3 regions of the Streptomyces sp. NPDC058086 genome follow, and region 2 is predicted to be linked to each of the others. Evidence: riboswitches for the same ligand, from Rfam matches in the RefSeq annotation. Region 2 holds a riboswitch; each other region holds the start of a gene.
What was found. Region 2 has a riboswitch for cobalamin ahead of ACFVWD_RS32085 (ABC transporter ATP-binding protein). Riboswitches for the same ligand answer to the same signal wherever they lie in the genome.

Region 1 (5,816 bases), on a different contig from region 2:
GTTCGTCCCGTCCTGGAGATGGAACGAGATGGCCCGGCGCGGTCGCAGACTGCGGTTGGCGCCGCTGCCGTGGTAGAGGAGGCAGTGGTGGAAGGTCATGTGTCCCTTGGGAATGTGCACCGGGACCTTCTCGACCACGGCGCCGTTTCGCTCCGCGTCACCGGTCAGGAGATAGTCGCGCCCCACGTCCCGAGGATCACCGACCGGTCGGGCGGCGCCGTGCCGATGCTGCCAGCGGTGGCTTCCGTTCACCATGGTGATCGTGCCCGACTCCTCGGCGCAGTCGTGGAACGGAATGAAAGCGGTGAGCATTTCGTCCGACGAGCAGGTGGGCCAGAAATACTTGTCGAAGTGCCAAGAGACAATGTTCGACTTCTCCTCGGCGATGGGCGGCTTATAGATCAGCGTGGCCTGGAAAACGCGTATTCCGGGCGTCTGTGCCAAGCGGGCGGCCACCGCCCCGATGATGGGCTTCCGTAAGATTTTCCCCATGGTTTCGTCCTGGTAGTGAATGTAATCGTTGTTGCGCTGGACTTCTCCGTCGGCGGGGGTCCAGTCGGCCAGCCGGTCCGGCCGCGTTGGAAGTGCCCGATCGCGCTGACCAGCGTAATAGCGCTCGCTCGCCTCGGTCAGGGTGTCCACTTCGGCGTCGGTGAGCAGCTTCTCGGACAAATACCAGCCACGCTCCGAGTAAAGCCGGACATCTTCCTCGGAGGGGAGCAGTTCGACTTCCTCGGCGGTAAGTCCTGAATGGTCGTACATTCCGCGACTCCTGTTACCGTAAAGGGGGTGCAACAGCGACATCGACTTGCACGGTAGCGGACCGCAGTGCGCCATGCTAGCGTTGCCGTGATTTTTTTCATGAAGACTTGACCGGGGGTTGCGGTGGCCATATTCGACAGGGATATCCGAATCCTGATCGCAGACAACAAAGACTTCCGCAACATCTGGCTGGGAGAAACCTCGGCGCATTTCGGCGGACAGCTGACCAGTTTTCTCCTACCCTTGATCGCGGTCACCCACCTCCATGCCGACGGCACGGGAGTGGGACTCGTGTCGGCGGTGCAGTTCGTCCCCGTCGTGGTGCTCTCGCTGGTCGCGGGCGTCATGGTCGACCGGTATCCGCCGCGCCGCACCCTCGTCACCGCGAGTGCCGCCCAGGGCGCGGCGCTGGCGGTGCTCGCCGCGTTCCAGGCGGCCGACGGGCTGAACTTCGGCCAACTTGTCACCGCCGCCGCCGTGATCGGTGTCGCCACCGTCTTCTACGAAGTCGCCTACCAGTCCACGCTGCCCAGGCTCCTGCCGCTGAACTCCATCGCCGCGGCCAACGGCCTGCACCAGGCGACGTATTCGGTCAGCACCCTCGCCGGTCCCGCCGCGGCCGGCTTCCTGGTCGGGCAGTTGGGGGTGTCGCCGACCCTGACGGTGGCCGCCGCGTGCTCCGCCGGTGCCGCCGTGAGCGGTCTGCTGCTGCGGGGCGTCAAGGCCCCCGAACAGCCTCGTGAGTCGGCGCTGAAGGCGATCGGCTCCGGGCTCCGCTACACATGGTCCCTGCGCCCGATCCGGGACCTGTGCGTTCAGGCCGGCCTGTCGAACCTGCACGAGAAGGCCTTTCTGACCGTCTTCCTGGTGTTCGCCGTCCGTGATCTCGACATGAGCGGCACCACGGTGGGAGTGATCACCGGCATCGGCAGTGTGGGGGCCCTGATCGGTTCGCTCTGCGCCACCCGGCTCACCCAACGCTGGGCCGTCGGCGGTGTGCTGGCCCTGGGTGCGGTGCTGGCCGCGGTGGGTCTGCTGCTCGTACCCGCCGTCAGCCGGGTCGGCGGGTACGTCGCCGTGCTCGCGTCCGTCGCCATGATGGTGAACGGCTTCGGTGTCGCACTGTTCAACGTGTTCGCCGTCAGCCTGCGGCAGGCCATTCCGCCGGAGCACCAGATCGGCGCGGTGACCGCGAGCTACCGCCTCGTCGCCCTGGGCACGCTGCCCCTGGGGGCTGTCGTCGGCGGTGCCCTGGCCGACGCCCTGTCACCCGGTACGGCCCTGTGGGCCGTCGGGGTTTCCTACCTCGTCGTCTCCTTCTGGCTCACGTTCTCCCCCCTCCGCGGGGCTCGCACGCTGGAGGAGGCACAGAAGCTCGGTCGTACGACGGACACGCCCGAGTCCCAGGACGCGGACCGGTCCCCCTCGGTCTGAGAGCGGGGCCGGGGCCCGAACTCAACTGGGTTCCGCCACCGCTGACCCGCTGTTCACTCGGGATCGGCCACCTGGTGGGAGAGGAAGATCACGCCAGGTGGCGCGGTCTTGGCCCCGCACCCGACACGCGGTACGGTCGGTGCGATATCGATGACGGCAAGACGGAAGCCGGTGGGAAACCGGCACGGTCGCGCCACTGTGAACGAGAGGCTCCAGCCCGCTGGGACCTCTCGTGAGTCAGACCCGTAGCCGTCGTCCAGTGCACCACCGAGATGGGACGCGAACTCCCGAGGAGGTTCTGCCATGGCGCAGACCGTCGCCCAGCCGACAACCACCACCCCCGTCGTTCCCGCCACGCTGCCGCTCAAGGCGATAGCTCCGTGGGCGGTCTTCTTCGGCATCCTGATGCTCGTCCTGCTGTACTTCGTCGGTGCCGAACAGGGCGCCACCTCCGTCGTCTCCGGCTCGGACGTCCACGAGTGGGTGCACGACGCCCGCCACCTTCTCGGCTTCCCCTGCCACTGACCGAGGGGAACCCCAGCACTGCCATGAACTCCGCAACGGTAAGAAATCTGCTCGTGCGGGGCATGCTGGCCGGCCTCGGTGCCGGCCTGCTCGCCCTGGTCGCCGCCTATTTCCTCGGTGAGCCGAACGTCGACAGCGCGATCAGCTTCGAGGAAGCCCACTCGCACGAGCACGAGATGGAGATCGTCTCCCGCTCCCTGCAGTCCACCGCCGGTCTCGCCACCGGCGTCCTGGTCTACGGCGTCGCCTTCGGCGGTATCGCCGCGCTGGCCTTCTCCTTCGCGCTCGGCCGCGTCGGCCGCTTCAGCCCGCGGGCGACCGCACTGCTGCTGTCCGGCTGCGCGCTGCTGGCCGTGTACGTCGTGCCGTTCCTGAAGTACCCGGCCAACCCGCCGTCGGTCGGCAACCCCGACACCATCGGCAAGCGGACCACCCTGTACTTCCTGATGATGGTGCTCAGCGTGCTCCTCGCGATCGCCGCCACCATCCTGGGCAAGCGGCTGGCACCCAGGATCGGCACCTGGTACGCCACCGTCGCCGCGGTGGCCGTCTTCGCCGTCGTGATCGGTCTGGCGTACGCGTTCCTGCCGGTCATCAACGAGGTGCCGAAGGACTTCCCCGCCACTCTGCTGTGGCGGTTCCGTCTCTCCGCGCTGGCCATCCAGACCGTCCTGTGGGGCGGATTCGGCCTGGTCTTCGGCGAGTTGGCCGAGCGGTTGCTGAATCCCAAGCCGGTGACGGCCGCCGCGAGCCGACGGGTCGCCGTTCCCAGCTGACATGACCCGACACCCGATTGAGGGCCCACGGAACCATCCGGGGGCCCTCTCGCGTTTTCCGGGCATCGACGCCGGCGCATCACGGACCTGACCGACGGAACCGAGCGATGGGGTGGGCACCACCCGGGCGAGGAACGGAGGAACCGAGTGGCCGGACGACCCCAGCCGCGCCGCATCACCCTCGGCGGCCGTGAGGCGGTCGCCCTCACGGTGGCGGAGTACGAGCAACTGATCGCCACCCGACGGTGGCTGCTTGCGCTGCGCGATAGCGGAACTGCTGCGTCGTCACCGGGACCTGGCTTCCTGAACCGTCGCGGCCGTGCGGGACCCGGTCTCGTAAGTCCCGTACGGCCGGGGTGTGTTCCGTGGAGGAACTGCGCAACCAGTGAAGGATTGACGGGAGTTGTTAAAAGTTGGAAGAATCCAGCTCGCTTCGCCGCGTCTGAAGTGAGCGAAGCGACACGAGTGGCTTGGGCGGCATGCCTTCCGCCGGTTCTTCCGCCGGTTCTTCCGTCGGTTCTTCCGCTGGTCCGTGCGCTGGTTCTTGCATCGGGTCATCCAGATCTGCCGTCCGCGTCGGTCACTCGCGCGCAATCACCTCCCACACTTTCGATTTCACAGAGGCTCATCTTGTCGCGTTCGCAACACTCCAGAACTCTGGCTGTGCTCGCCGCAACCGCATTCGCCACCGCCGCCGTGCCCTTGCTCGGCGCAGGGGTGGCCAGTGCCACGACCGCCGGGGCGTGCGAGTCCGCCACGGTCCAGTACCGCATCGTCGGCGCGGACGGAAACGTCGTGGGTGCCGACTGGACCTCGCAGGGCGGGTTCCATCTCTGGGACACCGTTCCCGGCAGCGTCCAGGTCCGGCTGGCCCCGGGTCAGACCGTCGGAGAGGGCTGCAAGTACCCGGTGTCCCTCGCCGAATACACCACCGAGGGGCCGAACTGGTACGTCTCCGGGCACCAGAGCCTGGTCGACAAGGCGACGGTCTACCTCAGTGCCGACGACGTCGCCGGTACGGACGACTCGAAGCGGACCTGGCAGAAGCTGACCGTGAAGACGCCGGACTGCTACGGCCAGATCGACCTGTACGGCGATGACGTCACCTACGACGGCAAGACGGGGGAGGGGCACGGCCCCGTGCCCTACGAGCCCGACAACGTCGTCACCCCCTACCACCTCATAGCGGCGTGGAACGGAGGCGAACAGCCGTGCACCCCCGGCCCGTCGGACTCGCCCACCCCGACGCCGTCGGAGTCGACCCCGACCACTCCCGCCACCCCGGTCACGCCCACGACTCCCGCGGGCGGACAGCCTCCCGCCGAGGAGACGACCCCGCCTCCGACCAGCCCCAAGCCCTCCACCACGCCTCCCACGACGCCGGACGTGCCCCCGCTGGAGTCGACGCCGCCCGCCACCCCCAAGCCGTCGCCCAGCGACAGCGGGCCGCCGCTGGCGGAGACGGGTGCGAGCGCGCCGGTCGGCACCATCGCGGGCGGCGCGGCCCTGGTGGTCGCCCTCGGCGCCGGGGCGGTGTACGCGTCCCGTCGCACACGCCGCTCATGACCACGGCACGAGGGGTCACCTTCGTGGCGTGGCTCAGCCCTGACAGCTGAGGCCGACAGCTCCGCCCCCGCGCTGTCAGGAAGGGAACTTCCTGACGGCGTCCGGACCGACCGGGGTGAAGAAGTTGACGAGGTTGCCGTCGGGGTCGCGGAACAGCAGCGAACGGTTGCCCCAAGGCATGGTGGTGGGCTTGTTGACGAAGTCCTCCACGAAGCCGGTCAGGTTCTCGTACACACCGTCCACGTCGTCGACGAGGAACTCGATGATCACGGAACGGTTGTCGGAGGGGCGGGCGGCGTCAGGCGCGAACAGCGGCACGGTGCGGATGCCGGCGATCGCGAGAGTGGCTGACGCCGTCCTGAGCTCGGCGAAGTCCTGGTGGGACCAGCTCGCCCGCGTGCCGGTCGCGCGCTCGTAGAAGTCGACGAGGCGTGCGACATCGCCCGTGATGACACGGATCGAGACGAAGTTCACGGTGGTCTCCCGGTGAGTTCGGTGGGATTCGTACTCACGGAGGCTAGGAGAGATAGCGGACACATTCCGCCCGGTATTGCGGGGATACTTCTGAGCATGCCCAGGCCCACAGCTCGCGTGCTCACCCTGCTGGAGCTCCTGCAGTCGGGCGGCATCAGGACAGCTGCCGAACTCGCCGAGAGGCTCGACGTCGACGAACGCACCGTGCGGCGGTACGTGGACCACCTGGTCGACCTCGACGTGCCGGTCGAATCGGTGCGCGGCCGCTACGGCGGGTAC
Region 2 (5,816 bases):
CTCCTGCTGGATGAGGAGCTGTGTGTTGCGGGCGATGCGCGCCGAGAAGTCGGTGGGCAGGGCGAGCGCCTCGTCGAGGGCGTTGGTGTGCAGCGACTGGGTGTGGCCCTGCGTCGCCGCCATCGCCTCCACACACGTACGCGTCACGTTGTTGAACACGTCCTGCGCGGTCAGTGACCAGCCGGAGGTCTGCGAATGGGTGCGCAGGGAAAGGGACTTGGCGTTCTGCGGGTCGAACTGCCTGACCAGCTTCGCCCACAGCAGCCGGGCGGCCCGCATCTTGGCGATCTCCATGAAGAAGTTCATGCCGATCGCCCAGAAGAAGGAGAGCCGGGGCGCGAACGCGTCCACGTCCATCCCCGCCGCCCGTCCCGCCCGGATGTACTCCACCCCGTCGGCCAGCGTGTACGCCAGCTCCAGGTCGGCCGTCGCACCAGCCTCCTGGATGTGGTAGCCGGAGATGGAGATGGAGTTGTAGCGCGGCATCCGCTGCGAGGTGAAGGCGAAGATGTCGGAGATGATCCGCATCGACGGCTTCGGCGGATAGATGTAGGTGTTGCGGACCATGAACTCCTTGAGGATGTCGTTCTGGATGGTCCCGGCCAACTTCTCGGGCGGTACGCCTTGTTCCTCCGCCGCCACGATGTAAAGCGCGAGCACCGGCAGCACGGCGCCGTTCATCGTCATCGACACGGTCATCTTGTCCAGCGGGATGCCGTCGAAGAGCTGCCGCATGTCGTAGATCGAGTCGATCGCCACGCCCGCCATGCCGACGTCACCGGTCACCCGCGGGTGGTCGCTGTCGTAGCCGCGGTGGGTGGGCAGGTCGAAGGCGACGGACAGGCCCTTCTGTCCGGCCGCGAGATTCCGCCGGTAGAAGGCGTTGGACTCCTCGGCCGTGGAGAAGCCCGCGTACTGACGGATCGTCCAGGGCTGGTTGACGTACATCGTCGGGTACGGGCCGCGCAGATACGGGGCGATGCCCGGGTAGGTGCCGAGGAAGTCCAGGCCCTCCAGGTCCTGCCCGGTGTACAGCGGCTCGACCGCGATGCCCTCCGGGGTCTCCCACAGGAGATCGGCCCCGCCCGTGGCCTTCTTGACGGCGCCGCGCCACTCGTCGCTCCCGCCGTCGGCCTTCGGGACCCCCAGCCCGATCCCGGAGAAGTCGGGGATTCCCATCGCTGCCATCAGGACACTCCCATACGGTCGAGGGTGGCGGAGAGCACGGCGACGGCGTCGCACCCCGCGAAGACATAGGCATCGACATCCGGATACTGCCCGGGACGGCCCGCGAGGAACACATGCCCGGCGCCCGTCGCCTTCAGCGCCCCGGCGACCTCCGCGGCCCGCTCCTCGTACAGCGTGTCGCTGGAGCACAGACAGACCTCGGTGGCACCGCTGTCCTCGAAGGCGCCCTCGGTGACGGGCTCGATGCCACCCGCCTGGAACAGGTTCGAGGCGAAGGTGAGGCGGGCGGTGTGCGCGGCGGCCGGGCCGAGGGCGGCCAGGAAGATCCGCGGCCGGGAACCGGTCGCCGCCAGGTGGGCGTCGGAGCGGGCCCGCAGCGCTTCGAACGCCTCGTCGCGCCGCACCCGCGGCAGCCCGCCGGACGGCGGAACGGGGGCGGCTGCGCGTTCTACGAGGCGCTCGGCGAGGTTCGGGAACTCGCTGACCCCGGTGACGGGTTCGCGCCGCTTGGCGAGCTTCGCGCTGCGCGCCTCCCAGGTGTGGGCGAGGTCCTGGCCGAGCCGGCCGGAGCGCAGGGCCGCCGCCTGGCCACCCTCCCCCTCGATCCGCTGGAAGAACTCCCAGCCCGCGTGGGCGAGTTCGTCCGTGAGCCGCTCCACGTACCAGGAGCCGCCCGCCGGATCGATCACCCGGGACAGATGTGACTCCTCGACCAGGATCGTCGAGGTGTTGCGGGCGATCCGCCGGGCGAACGCGTCCGGCAGGCCGAGCGCGTGGTCGAAGGGCAGCACGGTGACGGCGTCGGCGCCGCCCACCCCGGCGGCCAGCGTGGCGACCGTCGTGCGCAGCATGTTCACCCACGGGTCGCGGCGGGACATCATCACCGGCGAGGTCACCGCGTGCTGCACCTGCCCGGCCGGGGCCCCGCAGACCTCGGTCACCCGCGCCCAGAGCCGGCGCGCCGCCCGCAACTTGGCGATGGTCAGGAACTGGTCGGCGGTGGCCGCGTACCGGAACTCCAGCTGCCCACAGGACTGTTCGACACTCAGCCCGGCCTCGGTCAACTGCCGCAGATAGGCGACACCGGTCGCCAGCGAGGCGCCCAGCTCCTGCGCGGCCGAGCCGCCGGCCTCGTGGTACGGCAGCGCGTCCACGGTCAGCGCCCGCAGCCCCGGGTACTCCTCGGCGCACAGCCCCGCGAGAGCGGCGACGGGCGCGAAGTCGAACCCGCCGTCTCCGGTACGGGCCTCGTGGCCCAGCGGGTCGGCTCCCAGGTTGCCGCGCGCCGCCTCCTTGGCGACCCCGCGCTCCTGGTAGAGCCGTAGCAACTCGCGTGCGGCGGGCTCGACTTCACGTCCCGCGTCGAGGACGACGGGCGCCAGATCGAGATAGACGCCGTCGAGGACGCGGTCGAGCGAGGACACCGCGATGCCGCCCGCACCGGCGACCAGCCAGAGCGAGGTGACGCCGTTCTCCAGGTCCGCGAGGACTGCCGCCCCGTCGGCGGCCGTGTGCTGCTGGCGTACGTCCCAGCCGCCGAGGGTGTTGCCCTCGGGGCGCCCGCCCCGTACGAAGGGAGCGAAACCGGGCAGGCCGGGATCGGGCGCGGAGTCGTCCGCGGTGTACAGGGGCCGGGCGCGAAGCCCGTCCTCCAGCGTGGTGGACAGGGCGTCTTCCGCTGCTGCGCCCGAGACTTCCTTGCCCGACTTTCGCAGGACGCCTTCAACCAGGCGTTGCCACTGCTCATGGGTCGCGTCAGGGAACTCGGCGGCCAGCGAGAGCCCGTCGTCAGGCAGGACCGTCATGCTCGGATGTTAGGCCAGATCCGCAGGTGAGCAGCAGAGGACGCGGCTGTGACCTTGACCTCCCAGGGGTGGTCTTGATCAACAGGCCGTGTTCGTACTACGGCATCACATGGATCGCGGACAGTGCCGGGTGCCGTGGAGCGAGGAGGACGACCTGCGCTGCCCTGATGGTCTCAGCGGCCGGGGAGTGTTCCCGGAAACCGTACGTGGGGGCGGTCGCCCGTGCCTTCGCTCGTGACCGTGACGGTGGCTCGTACGCCGTAGACGTCGGCGATCAGGGCCTCGGTGAGCGTCTTCGCCGGGGTGCCGCAGGCGACGACCCGGCCCTGCCCGAGGACGACGATCCGGTCGCAGTACATGGCCGCGAGGTTGAGGTCGTGCAGGGCGGCAACGCTGGTGACGCGAAGTTCCGCGATCAGGGCCAGCAGGTCGAGCTGCTGCTGGATGTCGAGGTGGTTGGTGGGTTCGTCGAGAAGGAGTTCGCGTGGTTCCTGGGCGAGCGCGCGGGCGATCTGGACGCGCCGGCGTTCGCCGCCCGAGAGCGTGTGCCAGGAGCGGTCGGCCTTGTCGGTCAGGTCCGTACGCTCCAGCGCGGTGCGAACGGCCCTCTCATCGGCCGGAGTCGAGGGCGACCAGGCGCGTCGGTGAGGGATGCGGCCAAGACGTACGACGTCGAGCACGGTCAGGTCGTCCAGGGTGTCGACCTGCTGTTCGACGACGGCGACGCGCCGGGCGACGGCCCGGCGGCCGAGGTCGCCGAGCGGATGCCCGTCGAGGGTGACGACGCCGGAGGCGGGAGTGAGGACACCTGCGAGCAGACGCAGCAGGGTGGACTTGCCGGAGCCGTTGGGGCCGAGCAGACCCGTGATGGATCCAGGAAGGGACGTCAGATCGACGCCGCCCAGGATCAGCCGCCCGGCGACGGTGCGGGAGACACGGTCGGCACCGAGCGCGGCCCGCTTCGGCGCGGAGGCGATCGCGACCTTCCGGCCGCAGTTGTCGAGCGACACCGCAGCGGTGGATTTCGGCGACTTGCTCCCGTCGGCGGACGAGCCGCCGCCACAAGCGGTCAGCAACAGGGCCCCGGACAGGAGCAGGGCACAGCGGCGGGCTGGGCGCGCAACGGGCACGGGACATCCTCTGGCGCCGAGGGCCCAGGCGCGGGGCCCGTTCGTACGGTCCGCCAGCAGCTCTTCGGACTCGGGATCGCCCGGACGAGGCGCCTTCCCGGACTCCGGTCACGTAAGACCGCCGTCCAGTGGCTTCGTGTTGCCCCGGCCCGTCACCCTTACCGCTGCGCGTCAGCTCCGGATTCACACCGGATTCCCTTGACTGGCCTCGGTAAATTATCGCGCCCCCATCGGCCTCGCCTTCAGCACGATTGTTAGCCTTGGCTGTGATCCAATTCCCCGTGCCCGGCCAAGGCTTGCGATGAGCGCCGTCGGCTCCTTCCCGCTCGGTGCCGCGACCACGCTCGCCGAACTCGCCGCGGATCCGCATCCGCGACTGGCCCGGCTCCGTGCGCATGAGCCCGTTTCCTGGCTGCCCGAGCTGGACGGCTGGCTGGTGACCCGTCGCGATCTCGCGCTGAGCGTGATGCGGGACCCCGTGACCTTCACCGTCGACGACCCCCGGTTCTCCACCGCACAGGTCGTCGGCCCGAGCATGCTGTCCCTGGACGGTGACGAGCACGCACGCCACCGTGAGCCCTTCTCCGCTCCCTTCCGGCCCAGGGAAGTACGCGACGGCTTCGCCTCGTTCATCGAGCGGGAGACCGACCGGCTCATCACCGCGCTGGAACCGGCGGGCGCCGTCGAACTGCGACGTGCCTTCGCCGGCCCGCTCGCCGTCGCCGTCGTGACCGAGGCGCTCGGACTGGTCGGCACCACCGCGGACACGGTGCTCTCCTGGTACGACTCCATCGTGCGGTCGGTCTCGGACATCACCGCCGGACACGAGGCGGCACCCGCGGGCGCCGAGGCGTACGCGCGGCTACGGGCCGCTGTCGAAGCCACCGTCGCCGATGGGGGCGCGACTTCGCTCCTGGGCGCCGCCGCCGAGCGGCTGGCGCTGCCAGAAGTGGCGTCCAACGCCGCGGTGCTGATGTTCGGAGGGATAGAGACCACCGAGGCGATGATCACCAACGCGCTGCTGCACCTGCTGCGACACCCCAGCCAACTCGCCCTTGTCCGCGACGACGTCGACCTGCTGGACGGCGCGATCGAGGAATCGCTGCGCCTCGAACCCGGAGCGGCGGTCGTGGACCGGTACGCCACCCGTGACACCGTCCTCGGCCCGGCCACGATCCGCCGGGGTGAACTGGTCACCGTCTCCCTGGCGGGCGCCAACCGCGATCCGGCCGTCTTCCCCGATCCCGATCGGTTCGACGTCCGCCGCGAGAACGCGCGTCTCCAGCTGGCCTTCGCGCACGGCCCGCACTACTGCCTCGCCGCGCACCTCGCCCGACTGGAGACCCGTATCGCCCTTCAGCGCCTGCTCGAACGTCTCCCCGCCCTGCGCCTCGACCCGGCTCACCCGGCCACTCCGCACGGGCTGGTCTTCCGCAAGCCGCCCACCCTGCATGTCCTGTGGGACGGCCCCGCCTGATCAACGCGACACCAGGGTGCGTCGCAGGGATCTCATGAAGGGCCGCAGAAGCCATCGCCGGGCGGGTACCTCCACGTACTCGTAGAGGAGCCAGGCGAGTGCCAGGGACACCGCGAAGGCGGTGAGCGCGCCGATCGGCGACGGTTTGAACAGGTGCTGCCCCGCGCGCAGCACGAGCAGGTGGACCATGTAGAAGGCGAAGGAGAGTTCACCCAG
Region 3 (5,816 bases), on a different contig from region 2:
CGAGGCGGTGCATGCCCCGTCCGGTCAGGTGTAGTGCGGTACCCACGGCGATGAGTGAGAACAGTACGGAGCCGAGTGCCTGCCGGTCGTCGCGGAAGTGCAGGTGCCAGCCGCTGCCGGCGTGGTCGGTCATCCGCGGGTGGGCGGCGGCCGCCCCCAGCATCCGGTTGAGCAGCTCGGCGCGTTCGTGTTCGTCGGTGGCATCGACGACCTTCTCCCACGCCGCCAGCGCGTCCTGGGTGCGGTCGAGGTCTTGGAGGGTGACCGGGTTCTCCAGCACCAGCCCGGCGGCGCGGCAGCGGTCCGCGAGCTCCTCGGCGCCGGCCGGGCGCCGGTTGGCCAGATCGGCGGCCAGGTTCACGGCATCCTCGCCGTAAGGGTTGAGGTGCATAAGGCTATTACATCAGTCTGGTCGGCATGGGACAACGCGAAGGAAACGGGTCGGCCGTGCGGCAGGCGGTGGAGTACGACCTGGTGGAGCTCGTACGTCTGCGGGCCCTGCTGTTCGAGAACCTCGGCGGTCACTTCTTCGACCCCGCGGCGGCGGACGACGACTGGCTGGACGCCCTGGCCGTGGTGCTGAAGGAACAGCTGACCGCGGATGCCGTGCGGATCCTCGTGGTGGACGGTGACGGCGACGGCGACGGCGACGGCGACCGTGGCCTGGCCGCCTGTGGGATCGCCACGATCGAGCAGCGGTTGCCCGGCCCGCACCTGCGCAACGGCCGGATCGGGCACGTGATCGGCGTGATCACCGACCCGTCGTACCGGCGCCGCGGGCACAGCCGCTCGATCATGCGGGGCCTGCTCGACTGGTTCGGGGAACGTGAGGTCGCCCGAGTGGACCTGTACGCCTCTACCGAGGGCGAACCGCTGTACCGCGAACTCGGCTTCACCAACCACCCCGACCCCGCGCTGTACTGGCGGCCGTGAGCCACCGGCCTCCATGGGGGCGCGGGGCTTGTGGTGTGGTGGGTCACCGGCGGGGCGGGGGAGCGGGGGGGGGGGAGACCCGGCCCCCCCGGACGGCGGAGGGCGCGGACAGCGCCCGGGGGGGCGGGCCGGGAGAGCGCTGGGCGTGCTCTCCCGGCCCGCCGTACGGGCTCAGGACGCGGACAGCTCCGTGCGGACCGTCCGGGCCGCGGTGACCAGGTTCTCCAGCGAGGCGCGGGTCTCGGGCCAGGCGCGGGTCTTCAGGCCGCAGTCGGGGTTGACCCACAGCCGCTCGGCGGGGATGGCCTCAAGCCCCTTGCGCAGCAGCGCCGCCGCCTCGTCCGCGCCGGGTACACGCGGGGAGTGGATGTCGTACACGCCGGGTCCGGCCTCGCGCGGGTAGCCGTGTTCGGCGAGTTCGCGGGCGACCTGCATGTGGGAGCGGGCGGCCTCGAGGCTGATGACGTCGGCGTCGAGATCGTCGATGGCCTGGACGATGTCGCCGAACTCGGCGTAGCACATGTGGGTGTGGATCTGGGTGTCCGGGCGTACGCCCGCGGTGGTGAGGCGGAACGCCTCGGTGGCCCACGCCAGATACTCCGGACGGTCGCCGGCGCGCAGTGGCAGGGTCTCGCGCAGCGCGGGTTCGTCCACCTGGATGACCGAAGTCCCGGCCGCCTCAAGGTCGTTCACCTCGTCGCGCAGGGCGAGGGCGACCTGTCGGGCGGTGTCGGCGAGGGGCTGGTCGTCGCGGACGAAGGACCAGGCGAGCATGGTGACAGGGCCGGTGAGCATGCCCTTGACCGGCTTGGTGGTGAGGGACTGGGCGTACGTCGTCCAGCGCACGGTCATCGGTTCCGGGCGGGAGATGTCGCCGGCCAGGATCGGCGGGCGTACGCAACGGGTGCCGTAGGACTGGACCCAGCCGTGCTGTGTGGCGAGGCAGCCGGTGAGCTGTTCGGCGAAGTACTGGACCATGTCGTTGCGTTCGGCCTCGCCGTGCACGAGGACGTCGAGGCCGGTCTTCTCCTGGAAGGAGATCACTTCGCCGATCTCGGCCCTGATGCGCTCCTCGTACCCGGCGGCGTCGATCCGTCCCGCGCGCAAGTCGGCCCGCGCGGTGCGCAGTTCGGTGGTCTGGGGGAAGGAGCCGATGGTGGTGGTCGGCAGCAGGGGCAGACGCAGGTGGGTGCGCTGGGCGGCGGCCCGTTCGGGGTAGGGCTGGGAGCGGTGGGCGTCGGCGTCCGTGACGGCGGCGGTGCGGACGCGTACCGCCGGGTCGTGGGTGAGCGCCGAGCCGGCGCGGGAGGCCAGGTCGGCGCGGTTGGCGGCGAGTTCGGCCGCGATGGTGTCGGTGCCGCCCCCGAGGCCCTTGGCGAGGGTGACGATCTCGGCGGTCTTCTGGCGGGCGAAGGCGAGCCAGCGCAGGATCTGCGGCTCGATGTCGCGTTCGGCGGTGGCGTCGAGCGGGACGTGCAGCAGCGAGCAGGAGGCGGCCACGTCGACCCGGTCGGCGAGTCCGAGCAGGGTGCCGAGGGTGGTGAGGGACTTCTCCAGGTCGTTGACCCAGATGTTGCGCCCGTTGACGACACCGGCGATCAGACGCTTGCCGGGCAGTCCGCCCACGGCGGCGAGCGCGTCCAGGTTGGCGGCGGCGGCCTCGGTGAAGTCGAGTGCCAGGCCCTCCACCGGAGCCTTGGCGAGCACGGGCAGCGCGTCACCGAGCCGGTCGAAGTACGAGGCGGCCAACAGCTTCGGGCGCTCGGTGAGCCCTCCCAGGTCGCGGTAGGCGCGCGCGGCGGCGTTCAGCTCGGCGGGCGTACGGTCCTGGACCAGGGCCGGTTCGTCGAGTTGCACCCACTCGGCGCCGGCCGTGCGCAGGTCGGCGAGGACTTCGGCGTACACGGGCAGCAGTCGGTCGAGGAGCGTCAGCGGGTCGAAGTCCGCGGCGACGCCCGGCGCGGGCTTGGCGAGCAGCAGGTAGGTGACGGGGCCGACGAGAACGGGGCGGGCGGTGAGGCCGAGGGCGAGGGCTTGGCCCAACTCGGCGACCTGCTTGGCGGAGTCGGCCGTGAAGACGGTGTTCGGACCCAACTCGGGCACCAGGTAGTGGTAGTTGGTGTCGAACCACTTCGTCATCTCTAGCGGCGCCGCGTCCTGGGTGCCGCGCGCCATCGCGAAGTAGCCGTCCAACGCGTTGGCCTCGACGGCGGCGCGATGGCGTTCGGGGATCGCGCCGACCATGACGCTGGTGTCCAGGACGTGGTCGTAGTACGAGAAGTCGCCGGTGGGTACCTCGTGGATGCCGGCCTCGGCCAGCTGCCGCCAGTTGGTGCGGCACAGTTCGGTGGCGGTGGCCCGGAGGGCATCGGCGTCGACGCGGCCCTTCCAGTAGCCCTCGATCGCCTTCTTCAGCTCCCGGTTCTGGCCCTGGCGGGGGTAGCCGTACACGGTGGCCCGTGCTGCCGCGGCTGCGGACTTCGCTGTCACGGAAATCTCCTTCGCGAGATATCTCCCTGGGATCCCGGGACGGGAGGAGGGCGCGAAGGGGTGACGAACCGGACGGAAACAACCTGACGCGGCACTGCGCGGTCGTCCGTCCGATATGTACGCCGACCCGCCCACGAGGTCACCGGGATGTCCGCGCACGAGGGGTCGCGCGCGGGCAATGGGCAGGTCTTCGGACTCGCGGGCACGTCCTCCGTACGGAGGACACCTAGTGACCGTCGCTTCCCAGGTCCTGTTCACCGGACCCAGTGCGTATGACGGCGGTCGTTCCCACTCACCGCTGCGGGGCAGTCCCGGATTCCCACCGGGTTCCCTCTTGCGACGCATCCCGCCTGGCGGACGGGGCGAACCAGTTGCACAGACCAGCCTATGGGGCACTCACCCGGCGCGGCGGATCAGGTCCGGCATCCGGACGGTGAGCCGGGACACGCGGTCCGGGTCCCTCGGCCCGGGCGCCAGGATGCTCACGCACGGGGTTGAAGAAGTGCCAGGCCGAGGACGTGGTCGGCGCGGTGGGTCGCCATGCCGAGGCGCATGACGGGCAGGGAGGAGGTGTTGCTCGCCAGGACCGCGTCCGGAGCCTCGACGATCTTGTCCGGTGCGGTGAAGATCTCGGTCTTCGCCTCGGCTTTCTCCACGACGGCCTCGACGACGAGCTGCCGGTCGGCCAGGTCTTCGAGGCTGCCGGAGAAGGTCGACGTCCGGCGAAGGCGCCGGCGAGTCGGCCGACGAAGTCCAGGGCGGCGGGGGTGAGGATCTCGTCGTGGCGGTCGTCCGGTGCCGCGAGGACGCGGACGTGGCGGGTCGGTGCGCTGGTGGACATCAGGTTCTCCTGGTCGGGGGAGCGGAGCGGGAGCCGGGCGGGGACGGTCGCCCGGCTCCCGCTCGGTCAGGGGCCGGTACGCACGGGCGACCGCGGTCGGTCTAGTGGAACTGCTCCTCATCCGTGGACCCGGCCAGTGCGGTGGTGGAGGAGGCCGGGTTGACGGCGGTGGAGACGAGGTCGAAGTAGCCGGTACCGACCTCGCGTTGGTGCCTGACGGCGGTGAAGCCGTGCTTCTGCGCGGCGAACTCCCGCTCCTGGAGATCGACATAGGCGGTCATTTCCGTGATCGGCGTAGCGACGCGACAGGTCGAACATGCCGTGGTTGAGGGAGTGGAACCCGGCCAGCGTGATGAACTGGAAGCGATAGCCCATCGCCCCCAACTCCCGCTGGAACTTGGCGATCTGGTCGTCGTCCAGAGCGGCCTTCCAGTTGAAGGACGGCGAGCAGTTGTAGGCGAGCATCCGGCCCGGATACCGGGCGTGGACGGCCTCGGCGAACTCGCGGGCCTGTGCCAGGTCGGGAGTGCCGGTCTCGACCCAGATCAGGTCGGCGTACGGGGCGTAGGCGAGGCCGCGGGCGATGACCGGCGCCATCCCGCCCCGCACGCGGTAGAAGCCCTCCGGCATGCGCTCGCCGGTGACGAACTCGGCGTCGCGCTCATCCACATCGCTGGTGAGCAGAGTGGCGGCCAGCGCGTCGGTGCGCGCGATGACGAGTGTCGGCACGTCGGCGATGTCGGCCGCGAGCCGGACCGCGTTGAGGGTGCGGATGTGCTGCGAGGTGGGCACGAGGACCTTGCTGTTCCTGGAGGGAGTCGCCCGGGCCTCCGCAGAGCTGGGGATCACCCCGATGGCGCCGGGCACGCTGATCGGCGTGGCGGCACTGGACGTCCCGGACCATCTGGTGGAGGTCGAAGCCACCGCGGTCATCGACTGATCAGCCCCTGAACAGCGCCGTATGCTCCATATGGATGGCGGAATCGAGGTTCTGCGGCTGCCGGCCGGCCGGATCCAGGCTCACCCGGTCCATAGCCGCACAAGGTCCGGGGCCGACCGGTCCAGGAGCGAAACCATGGAGAGGTTGCCCGTCATGACCGAGCCCGAGCTGTCTGCGTTGCGGGAACGCGCCGAGCGCGGCGATGCCTCCGCGACCGACGAGCTGATCGAACTCGCCACCGAACTCGGCGATCTGAACGAACTGCGCCGCCTCGCGGATGCGGGCAACCCCACCGCGACCGACGAGCTCATCCAACTCGCCGCAGAACAAGGCGACCTCGAAGAACTGCGCAGCCTCTCGGACCGCGGCAACGCCACGGCCACCGACCAGCTGATCGAACTCGCCACCGAGCAGGACAACATGGACGAGCTGCGACGCCTCGCCGACCGGGGCAACACGACAGCGGCCGAGCAACTCGCGGAGCTCACCGCCGAGTGATCGCCTGACTGCGCTCCTCAACGGGTCGATGGCAGAGCGGCGCGGGCGCCTGCCCGGTGTTCGGGGGCAGGCGCCCGTCGGCGGTGCGGCCGGGCGATGGGAGCGCGGCGTGCC

Region 1: another riboswitch for cobalamin. It lies ahead of ACFVWD_RS16285 (CbtB-domain containing protein); the one in region 2 lies ahead of ACFVWD_RS32085 (ABC transporter ATP-binding protein).
Region 3: another riboswitch for cobalamin. It lies ahead of metE (5-methyltetrahydropteroyltriglutamate--homocysteine S-methyltransferase); the one in region 2 lies ahead of ACFVWD_RS32085 (ABC transporter ATP-binding protein).

Annotation. Positions count from the first base shown of each region.
Region 1 is NZ_JBHVST010000017.1:104,275-110,090, reverse strand. Features, by position in the region: gene ACFVWD_RS16295 (phytanoyl-CoA dioxygenase family protein) at 1-762, opposite strand, end outside; gene ACFVWD_RS16290 (MFS transporter) at 886-2,196, shown strand; cobalamin riboswitch at 2,317-2,465, shown strand; gene ACFVWD_RS16285 (CbtB-domain containing protein) at 2,500-2,721, shown strand; gene ACFVWD_RS16280 (CbtA family protein) at 2,745-3,497, shown strand; gene ACFVWD_RS16275 (hypothetical protein) at 4,161-5,063, shown strand; gene ACFVWD_RS16270 (VOC family protein) at 5,139-5,537, opposite strand; gene ACFVWD_RS16265 (helix-turn-helix transcriptional regulator) at 5,634-5,816, shown strand, end outside.
Region 2 is NZ_JBHVST010000050.1:21,210-27,025, forward strand. Features, by position in the region: gene scpA (methylmalonyl-CoA mutase) at 1-1,179, opposite strand, end outside; gene ACFVWD_RS32080 (methylmalonyl-CoA mutase family protein) at 1,188-2,993, opposite strand; gene ACFVWD_RS32085 (ABC transporter ATP-binding protein) at 3,167-3,970, opposite strand; cobalamin riboswitch at 4,161-4,345, opposite strand; gene ACFVWD_RS32090 (cytochrome P450) at 4,425-5,600, shown strand; gene ACFVWD_RS32095 (acyltransferase family protein) at 5,601-5,816, opposite strand, start outside.
Region 3 is NZ_JBHVST010000022.1:64,106-69,921, forward strand. Features, by position in the region: gene ACFVWD_RS19430 (CGNR zinc finger domain-containing protein) at 1-391, opposite strand, end outside; gene ACFVWD_RS19435 (GNAT family N-acetyltransferase) at 418-933, shown strand; gene metE (5-methyltetrahydropteroyltriglutamate--homocysteine S-methyltransferase) at 1,105-3,423, opposite strand; cobalamin riboswitch at 3,587-3,810, opposite strand; partial or broken gene ACFVWD_RS19445 (3-hydroxyacyl-CoA dehydrogenase NAD-binding domain-containing protein) at 3,911-4,136, opposite strand; partial or broken gene ACFVWD_RS19450 (isocitrate lyase) at 4,366-5,065, opposite strand; partial or broken gene ACFVWD_RS19455 (RidA family protein) at 5,067-5,204, shown strand; gene ACFVWD_RS19460 (hypothetical protein) at 5,340-5,702, shown strand.